DNA from 3 places in the Streptomyces tamarix genome. Region 2 is predicted to be linked to each of the others. Evidence: riboswitches for the same ligand, from Rfam matches in the RefSeq annotation. Region 2 holds a riboswitch; each other region holds the start of a gene.

Region 1 (3,198 bases), on a different contig from region 2:
CCTCGGCCGGCCTGGCCGGCTCCTCGACCGCGTACATCCAGGCGGTCTTGTGGCGCAGCTGGGTGAGCAGCGAGGTCAGGCCGGGGCTGGCCGACGCCTGGGCGAGCGTCTCGTGGAACCAGTCGCCCAGCGGGCGCAGGTCCTCCCCCTGGCCGCGGCGGGCCCCCTCCCGACCCAGGCGGACGAGGCCGCGCAGCACCTTGAGGTGGGCCTCGGTGCGGCGCTGGGCGGCGCGGGCGGCGCCCAGCGGCTCCAGCAGCGTGCGCATCTCCAGCAGGTCGGCGGCGTCCTGCTCGGTCGGCTCCGCCACGCAGGCGCCGACGTGGCGGCGCGAGACGACGAAGCCCTCCGACTCCAGGGTCCGCAGCGCCTCGCGGACGGGGACGCGGGAGACGCCGTAGCGGCGGGCGAGCTGCTCCTCGGCGAGGCGGCTGCCGCGCGGCAGCACCCCGGAGACGATGTCCGCCCGGATCGCCGTACACACCGAGTGCGCGGGAATGCGCATACCGAACCTCCGAATCGCTCCGCCCACCGTTTAATCCGCGCGACACCCAATAGTTCGACGCTGTTCGGTGACTCTATTGCAACGAAGGGCATTTTCCGATCCCGGGCCGTAATCCATGGTGAATTTTTGGCCGGGGCGGTGGACTGCGGGCGGCGGGAAGGCGGAGGGGCGACGCGAAGGCCCCGGCTCGGTGACCGAGCCGGGGCCTTCGCGGAGCGGGGCGGGTCAGACGTCGACGCCGCGCGCCCGGAGGTAGGAGACCGGGTCGACGTCGGAGCCGTACTCGGCGGAGGTGCGGGCCTCGAAGTGGAGGTGGGGGCCCGTGGAGTTGCCGGTCGAGCCGGAGATGCCGATCTGCTGGCCCGGCATGACCGTCTGGCCGACCGCGACGCCGATCGAGGCGAGGTGGCCGTACTGCGTGTAGGTGCCGTCGTGCATCCGGATCACCACGTTGTTGCCGTACGCGCCGCCCCAGCCGGCCTCGACGACCGTGCCGAGGCCCACGGAGACGACGGCGGAGCCGTACGGGGCGTGGAAGTCGACGCCCGAGTGGCTGCCGGAGGACCACAGCGAGCCGCCCGCCCGGTAGGGGGTGGAGACGTACGAGCCGGCCACGGGGAGCTGGAAGGAGTTGAGGCGCTTGCGCTCGGCCTCGCGGGAGGCGCGCTCCTGGGCCTCGCGGGCGGCCTGGACCCGGGCCTCGGCCTGGCGTTCGGCCGCCGCTTCGGCCTGCGCCTGGCGCTCGGCCACCTCGGCGGCCAGCTCCTGGGCGGCGGCCTGGTCCTCGACCTCGTCGGCCAGCTCGTAGCCGGCGATGGCCTGGTTGAGGCCGGTGTCCTCCAGGGAGGCGCGCTCCGCGTCCGCGGCGAACGCCGGGGAGGCGAGGGTTCCGATGACGCCGGAGGTGGCGAGGGCGGCGGCGCCGGCGACGTGGGCGCTCCTGCGGCTCACTCGGCTCGGGGCACGGTGCTTCCCGGTGGAACGGGTGAACGCCATGAAGGGAACGTGTCCTTTCCTTCCCTCTCGCCTACCGGGTTAGCTGACGGGTTCGGAGCAGGAAGGTCTCCTACGGGCCCCTCCACGCGGTGGCGAAGGCGTCCGATTCACCCCAGGGGACATGGGTCCCCGGCTCCCCGGGCTCACGCCCGACGGGGATTCGGCGATCGCTGCCCGGTGCCGCGGGTGCGGCGGGTACGGGGGGCGGACAGCGCCTAAGACGCTATGCGGCTGATCTTTCAATCACCAAACAGACACGCTTTTTTGTAGCGCACGCCACAGAACAGACACCCAACCTCTCCAACAAAACGGACATAAGTCCGAGCAAGAACGGAACCCCGCCGTCCGGGTGGACGACGGGGTTCCGCCCCGTCAATCAGCCGGTGACGACGGTCACTTCGCCGATGCCCAGCGCCTCCACCGGCGCCTTGATCTGCGCCGCGTCCCCGACGAGGACGGTGACGAGGCGGTCCGGCGGGAAGGCGCTGACGACGGCCGCCGTCGCCTCCACCGTGCCCGTCGCGTCCAGGAGCCGGTACAGCCGTGCCTGGAAGTCGTCCGGCAGGTGCTGCTCGACCTGGTCGGCGAGGGTGCCGGCGACGGACGCCGCCGTCTCGTACTTGAGCGGGGCCACGCCCACCAGGTTGTGCACGGCGGCGTCGCGCTCGGCGTCGGTGAGCCCCTCCGCCGCGAGGGTGCGCAGCACCTTCCACAGGTCGTCCAGCGCCGGGCCGGTGTTGGGCGTGTCGACGGAGCCGCTGATGGCGAGCATCGCCGCGCCCGTGCCGTCCGGCAGGGACCGCAGGACCTGCCCGAAGGCCCGCACGCCGTACGTGTAGCCCTTCTCCTCGCGCAGGACGCGGTCCAGGCGGGAGGTGAGCGTGCCGCCCAGGCAGTACGTGCCGACGACCTGCGCGGGCCACACGCTGTCGTGCCGGTCGGGGCCGACGCGGCCGATGAGGAGCTGCGTCTGCACGGCGCCCGGCCGGTCCACGATGACGACGCGGCCGGTGTCGTCGGCGGTGACGGGCGACGCCGTGCGCGGGCGGGGCGCGCCGCCCGTCCACGCGCCGAGCGTGTCGTCGAGGAGCGCGTCCAGGTCGATGCCGGTCAGGTCGCCGACGACGACCGCGGTGGCCGACGCGGGGCGGACGTGGGCCTCGTAGAAGGCCCGTACGGCCGCGGAGTCGATCCGGGCGACGGTCTCCTCCGTGCCCTGGCGGGGCCGGGACATGCGCGAGGAGGCCGGGAACAGCTCGGCGGAGAGCTGCTTGGCGGCGCGGCGGGCGGGGTTGGCCGTCTCGTGCGGGATCTCGTCGAGGCGGTTGCGGACGAGGCGGTCGATCTCGTCGTCCGCGAAGGCCGGCGCCCGCAGCGCGTCGGAGAGGAGCCCGAGGGCCTTGTGCAGCCGGGAGGCCGGCACCTCCAGGGAGACCCGCACGGCGGGGTGGTCCGCGTGCGCGTCCAGGGTGGCGCCGCACCGCTCCAGCTCGGCGGCGAACTCCTCGGCGGTGTGTTTGTCCGTGCCCTCCGACAGGGCGCGCGCCATGATGGTGGCGACGCCGTCGAGGCCCTCCGGCTCGGCGTCCAGCGGGGCGTCGAGGACGATCTCGACGGCGACGACCTGCTGGCCGGGGCGGTGGCAGCGCAGCACCGTCAGGCCGTTGCCCAGCTCGCCCCGCTCGGGCGCGGGGAAG
Region 2 (3,198 bases):
CGATCTGGTCGAGGAGCCTGCCGCGCACGGCGAGGTTGGCGTACCGGAACTCCCGGCCCTCCGGGAGCCGGTCGGCGAGCAGGACCGCGAGGCGGTCGGCCCAGCCGAGGAACCGCCCGTCCGGGCCCGGGTCCCCCACGCCCTCGGTGAAGCTGTCGCCGATCGCCGTGTACGACCCGATCACGTCGTTCTCCCCCATCGTCGAATCGTCTGCCACGGCAGCACATCATCCACCGTGGGATGTGACCTACGCGACCGTAAGGAGGGGTTGACGGGGCGTGATCTCCGCCACCGCGCCGCCGCCCGGCACCCTCGCGGGGTGCCGGGCGGCGGCGGTTCGCGGTGACGCGCGCGTCAGGTTCAGATGCTGACGCCGTGGCTCCGGAGGTAGGCCAGCGGGTCGACGTCCGAGCCGTAGCTGGGGCTGGTGCGGATCTCGAAGTGCAGGTGCGGGCCGGTCGAGTTGCCGGTGGAACCGGACAGGCCGATCTGCTGCCCGCCGCCGACGGTCTGGCCGGCGGAGACGGAGAGGGAGGACAGGTGGGCGTACTGCGAGTAGTTGCCGTCCTCGTGCTTGATGACGACCTCGTTGCCGTACGCGCCACTCCAGCCGGCGGAGACGACGGTGCCCGGGCCGACGGCCTTGACGGTACTGCCGGAGGAGGCGGCGAAGTCGACGCCCGTGTGGTAGCCGGAGGACCACATGGAGCCGGAGGCGCGGTACGGGGTGGTGATGCCGGCGGAGACCGGGGCGGTGAAGCCGGAGCCGCTCTGCGCGGGCGTCTGGGTCTCGGCCGGGGCCTGGGTCTCGGCCTCGGCCGGGGTGTCGGCCGCGGGCTTCGCCTCGGCGGGGGCCTGGACCTCGGCGGGGGCCTGGGTCTTGGCGGCGGACCGGGAGGCGCGCTCGCCGCGGGAGTCGTCGGCCCTGGCGGTGGCCTTGGCGCCGAGGGTGAGCTTCAGGCCCGGGTGGATGAGCGCCGGGTCGTCGCCGATGGCCTCGCGGTTGTCGGCGTACAGCTTCTTCCAGCCGCCCTCGACGTTCTTGTTGTGGGCGATCTTCGCCAGGTAGTCGCCGGCGACGACGGTGTAGACGCGCGGCGCGGGCTTGGCGGTCCCGGCGGCGGACGCGACGGCGGCCGTCTGCGCGGGGGCGGCGGCCGGGGCCGTGGCGGGGGCGGCGGCGTGCGCGCCGGTCGCACCGAGGAGCGGGAGGGCGATGGCGGCACCGCCCGTTCCGGCGGCGACGAAACCGCGCGTGAGCGGGCTGGACTTGATACGGCGGTGCTTACCCTTGGCGGGCATGGCGAATTCCTCTCCGGCGCCTGCGAGGTGAGCTGTCGGGTTCGGGCTGGAGCTGCCCGGCCGCGCGGGTGGCGCGACTTCACCCCGAGCCGTACGGGAATTCCCGTACGGCGGCCTACCTGGTTCCCCCGCTCCTGCCACACGTGGGTGGGTGCGAATTCCGGGGCGGCGGCAGGATTCGGCGATCCGCCCGGCTGGAACGGGACCGTAAACGAGTGGGGACGACGGGAACAAGCGGATGGTTGCCCCCGCTCATTCACGCCGGGGAATTCTTCGGGGAATTCCGGTCACCCTCCGTGGATTACGGATCATGAATTCCCGTGTGGCGCGGGGATTCCAGGCGGCGCCACCGGATACGATCCGTCACCTTTATGACGCTGCTCACGCGGTGGAGCCCATCCCCCTTGTTTCCAGGGCGCGTTATGACGTACTCCATCAATACGGACAGAAGCGACAGAATCCCTCTTACGTGATCATCGGATCAACAACGACACAAGCGGACGATCATCGCGCCGAAGCCGCCTGGCTCCCCTGGGCGAACCACGCCGGAACAGGACGCGGCCACGGTGGGGAGCAGGGCGTCCCGCCACCCGCGCGCCACCGGCGGGACGGTGCGCCGCACCCACCCCGCGGCGGATCCTTGCCCGGGGAAGCGATGTCGTATCGTCGGACCGCTACCTCGTCGGCGGCCGTCGCCGACGCCAGACACGGAGGAGCTCCCGTGACGCAGCAGCTGCCGTCCTTCCCGTCGACCGCCGAGCCGGAGCTGACCGGCGTCCGCAACTTCCGTGACGTGGGCGGGCTGCCGACCGTGGACGGGCGCCGGGTGCGGCCCGGGGTGCTGTTCCGCAGCGGGCACCTCGCGCACGCCACCGAGGAGGACGCGGCGTTCCTGACGTCGCTCGGGCTGCACACCGTCTTCGACTTCCGCAACGCCGCCGACCAGGCGCTGGAGGGCCCGGACGTGGAGCTGCCCGGGGTGCGTAACGTCAACATCCCGCTGACGGACCCGGCCGACGGCGCCGAGTTCTGGGGGATGGTCCGCAACGGCGACCTGGACCAGTTGCGGGACCTGCTCGGGGACGGCAAGGCGGCGGCGCGGATGCGGGCCGCCTACCGCGGCATCGTCGTCGAGCGCACCGCGGAGCACAGCCGGGTCCTGCACGCCCTCGCCGCGGACAGCGTGCCCGCGCTGATGCACTGCGCGGCGGGCAAGGACCGCGCGGGTCTGTCCGTGGCGGTGGTGCTGCTGGCGGTCGGCGTGGAGCGCGAGGCGATCGAGGCGGACTACCTGAAGTCGAACGACCCGCACCGCCGGTACAAGGTCCGCCGCAGCGACTCGTCGCCCGCCGGGATGTCCCCGGAGGTGATGGAGCTGCTCGGCCCGCTGTTCGACGCGCGCGCCGAGTACCTGCACACGGCGTACGCGACGATCGAGGAGACCTGGGGCTCCACCGAGCGGTACCTCGGCGAGGGGCTCGGCCTGAGCGGCGAGACCCGCGACCGGCTGCGCGAGCGCCTGCTCGACGTCTGAGGTCCGCGCGGGCCGGGCGGCTACTGGTTCTGGCCGCCGAGCAGGAAGAGCAGGTAGAGGAAGGCCGCGAAGAGGTGGCCCGCGACCAGGTAGGCGAACAGCCGTATGACGAGGTTGCGGTTGATCCACCGCTCCTGGGTGCTGGGGATGGGGTTCGGGTTCTCCGGCTCGGACACGCGTACCTCTCGGTCGTCTCAGTGGCGCTGGGCGGGGCCGCCGCCGAGGCACAGGTCGGCGGCGGAGCTCTGCAGGAGGGTGTGGACGAACAGCAGCTCCGCCCCGTCGCGGGTGGCCGCGGCGATCCGGTGCGGGGTGAGCGAGTCGAAGTGGGCGCTGTCGCCCGGGTCGAGGACGTGCACGGC
Region 3 (3,198 bases), on a different contig from region 2:
CCTGGCGTTACGCGACGGAGCCGCTCGTCCTCGGCGGGCAGCGGATCGAGCCCGGCGACCCCGTCCTCGTCGTCCTCGCCGCGGCCGACCGGGACCCGGAGCGGTTCGACGCCCCGGACACCCTGGACCTCGGGCGGACCGACAACCAGCACCTCGGGTACGGGCACGGCATCCACTACTGCCTGGGCGCGCCGCTCGCCCGGCTGGAGGGGCAGGCCGCGCTGGCCACGCTGCTGACGCGCCTGCCCGACCTGCGCCTCGCCGTCGATCCGGACGAACTGCGGTGGCGCGGCGGGCTCATCATGCGCGGGCTGCGGACCCTCCCGGTGGAGTTCACCCCCGAAAGGATCTGACGAACCATCAGCTCTGTGATGTTCGCGTAATCTCCCCTGCATCGACTTGTGACTGGCGTTCGAATGCCGCTACGTTCACCGTCACCTCAGCAGTCACGCGAAAGGTCCAACGCATGCGCTCCGGGAACGGACGACACCGTCGACCCCGTCAGGCTCCCGCCCTCGTCGTCGCCGCGGGGGTGACCGGATCGGCGATCGCCCTGCCGCTGCTCGGCGCGGGCACCGCGTCCGCCGCCGACGCCGCCACCTGGGACCGGGTCGCCGAGTGCGAGACCGGCGGCATGTGGAGCGCCGACCTCGGCAACGGCTACTACGGCGGCCTCCAGTTCTCGCAGGAGACCTGGCAGGCGTACGGAGGCACGGCGTACGCGCCGCGCGCCGACCTCGCCAGCCGCTCCCAGCAGATCGCCGTCGCGGAGAAGGTCTTCGCCGCGCGGGGCTCCGCCGCGTGGGAGACCTGCGCGCCCATCGCGGGCCTGGCCGGCGCGGGCGACCCCGCCCCGGCGGAGACCGGCCCGGGCGCCACGCCGGAGCCGTCCGCGGGCACCGGTGCGGACGCCGGGGCGTCGAAGGAGCCCGCCGCGCCGGCGAAGGCCGCCACCGAGGGCGCCACGACCCCCTCCGGCACGGCCGAGGGCGGCGGGAAGACCACCGCCCCCGCCGCCCCGGACGCGACGGCCACGCCCTCCGACGACCCCGCGGACCCCGCCGCCTCCGGTGACGCGCCCGCGGCCGACGGCGGCACGGGCGGCTCCGCCTCCGGCACGGGCAGGCACCGCGGCGAGCCGGCCAAGGAGGAGGCCGCGACCGCTCCGACGGTTCCGGGCGCCACCGATGAGTCCGGCGAATCCGGCGGGTCCGGCGAGTCCGTTGAATCCGACAATACGGTCAGTGGGCGTGAAAACGGTAGACACACCTCGCGGGGTGACGGAACGGCACGTACGGCGGAGGGCCTCGCCGCGGACGGCACGTACACCGTCCAGCCCGGCGACAACCTGTGGGCCATCGCGGACACCCACGAGCTGGCCGGCGGCTGGCCGGCGCTCTACGACGCGAACCGCGAGACCGTGGGTACCGACCCCGACCTCATCCTCCCTGGCCAGAGCCTCGATCTGGGCGTGAACGAGGGATAGTTACGGGCCGAATGTCCGTTTCTCGGAAGTGAGACAAGAGTCTCTTTGCCCCAACTCGCGCCCCTGCGCCGCCCGATCCGTCCGTCTCCGCCCCTACCTGCGCAAACGCCCGCAAGAGGCAGGCGCGTAGGGGCGGATTGACCCGGATGTCCCCCTTTGAACTTGGGGCGGGTCTGTGCTTACCGTCGATACCGCTCGCCACCGCGGGCCCCGTCCGACCGGTAACGCCGAATCCTGCCGCCGGGCGACGGGAACAGTCGACGCTTCCAGCGCCGTAGGCAGGAGCGGGGGACCCAAGGTAAGTGCCGGGCCCGGCCGTTGAGAGACGACCGGAACCGGCTCGGGGTGAAGCCGCGCGCCCAACGCGCGGCCGGGCACTCACCAGGCCCGAACCCGACAGCTCACCTCGCAGGCGTCGGTGAGGAGATCCGCCATGCTGAATTCCGGCAAGGGAAAGCACCGTCGCCCGTCCAAGGCCGTCCGTCTCGTCGCGTTCGCCGGCATCACCGGCGTGGCCGTCGCCGCCCCGCTGATGGGCGCCACGTCCGCCAGCGCCGCGACCGCCTCCGAGTGGGACCGCGTCGCGCAGTGCGAGTCCGGCGGCAACTGGTCCATCAACACCGGCAACGGCTACTACGGCGGCCTGCAGTTCTCGGCCTCCACGTGGGCCGCGTACGGCGGCACGCAGTACGCCTCCACCGCCGACCGGGCCAGCAAGGCCCAGCAGATAGAGATCGCCGAGAAGGTCCTTGCGGGCCAGGGCAAGGGCGCCTGGCCGGTCTGCGGCGTCGGCCTGTCCAACGCGCCGTACGGTGGCGGCGCCGCCGCCGAGCGCACCGCCGAGGAGCCCACCACGCGCAGCGAGCAGCGCACCGCGCCCAAGCCGGCCCAGCCCAAGGCGGCGGCCCCCAAGGCCAAGGCCGAGACCGTCACCACCCCGACCGGCGAGAAGGTCGAGAAGGGCGACGGCGAGTACGAGGTCAAGGCCGGCGACACGCTCAGCTCCATCGCCACGGCCGAGGGCGTCAAGGGCGGCTGGAAGAAGCTGTTCGACCTGAACGAGGACATCGTCGACGACGCCGACCTCATCTACCCGGGCCAGCAGCTCCACCTGAGCTGACCCGGAGGCGGTCCGGCCGGACCCACCCGGCCGGCCGCTCCCCCCGAGCCGGCCCCGGCTCGTCGCGCATCCCCCGTACGCGGCGAGCCGGGGCCTCCCCGTTTCGGGGCAAACCGATCCAGGACGGATGAGAACGGGGGCGCTCAAGGTGGTTACCGTCCAGTAGGAGTGGCGGCCGTTCACCCCGTAATCCACCGCTTCGTGCCCTTTTTCGTCCCAGCGGGCGGGCGGTCGCGGGCCCCGGCCCTCCGGGGCGGTTAGGCTCTTGCCGCAAGGCCAAAGATCCTGCACTCCATGCGTCACATCCCAGAAGGAGATGCTCGTGCCGTCCATCGACGTCGTCGTAGCCCGGGAAATCCTGGACTCCCGAGGCAACCCCACGGTCGAGGTCGAGGTCGGCCTCGACGACGGCAGCACCGGCCGTGCTGCCGTCCCGTCCGGTGCCTCCACCGGTGCGTTCGAGGCCCTCGAGCTCCGCGACGGTGACAAGGACCGCTACCTCGGCAAGGGTGTCGAGAAGGCCGTGCTCGCCGTCATCGAGCAGATCGGCCCGGAGCTCGTCGGCTACGACGCCACCGAGCAGCGGCTGATC

Evidence for each region. Region 2 has a riboswitch for cyclic di-AMP ahead of RND61_RS29145 (M23 family metallopeptidase). Riboswitches for the same ligand answer to the same signal wherever they lie in the genome.
Region 1: it holds a riboswitch for cyclic di-AMP, as region 2 does, so the genes downstream of both, RND61_RS17120 (M23 family metallopeptidase) here and RND61_RS29145 (M23 family metallopeptidase) in region 2, are expected to answer to the same signal.
Region 3: it holds a riboswitch for cyclic di-AMP, as region 2 does, so the genes downstream of both, RND61_RS28680 (transglycosylase family protein) here and RND61_RS29145 (M23 family metallopeptidase) in region 2, are expected to answer to the same signal.

Annotation. Positions count from the first base shown of each region.
Region 1 covers NZ_JAWCTQ010000019.1:83,675-86,872, forward strand. Annotated here, with positions in the region: gene RND61_RS17115 (GntR family transcriptional regulator) at 1-505, opposite strand, end outside; gene RND61_RS17120 (M23 family metallopeptidase) at 731-1,501, opposite strand; cyclic di-AMP (ydaO/yuaA leader) riboswitch at 1,515-1,677, opposite strand; gene RND61_RS17125 (M16 family metallopeptidase) at 1,878-3,198, opposite strand, start outside.
Region 2 covers NZ_JAWCTQ010000056.1:5,301-8,498, forward strand. Annotated here, with positions in the region: gene RND61_RS29140 (SGNH/GDSL hydrolase family protein) at 1-199, opposite strand, end outside; gene RND61_RS29145 (M23 family metallopeptidase) at 361-1,302, opposite strand; cyclic di-AMP (ydaO/yuaA leader) riboswitch at 1,307-1,462, opposite strand; gene RND61_RS29150 (tyrosine-protein phosphatase) at 2,024-2,836, shown strand; gene RND61_RS29155 (DUF6126 family protein) at 2,857-3,012, opposite strand; gene RND61_RS29160 (XRE family transcriptional regulator) at 3,031-3,198, opposite strand, start outside.
Region 3 covers NZ_JAWCTQ010000053.1:26,461-29,658, reverse strand. Annotated here, with positions in the region: gene RND61_RS28690 (cytochrome P450 family protein) at 1-353, shown strand, start outside; gene RND61_RS28685 (transglycosylase family protein) at 467-1,486, shown strand; cyclic di-AMP (ydaO/yuaA leader) riboswitch at 1,747-1,916, shown strand; gene RND61_RS28680 (transglycosylase family protein) at 1,920-2,606, shown strand; gene eno (phosphopyruvate hydratase) at 2,929-3,198, shown strand, end outside.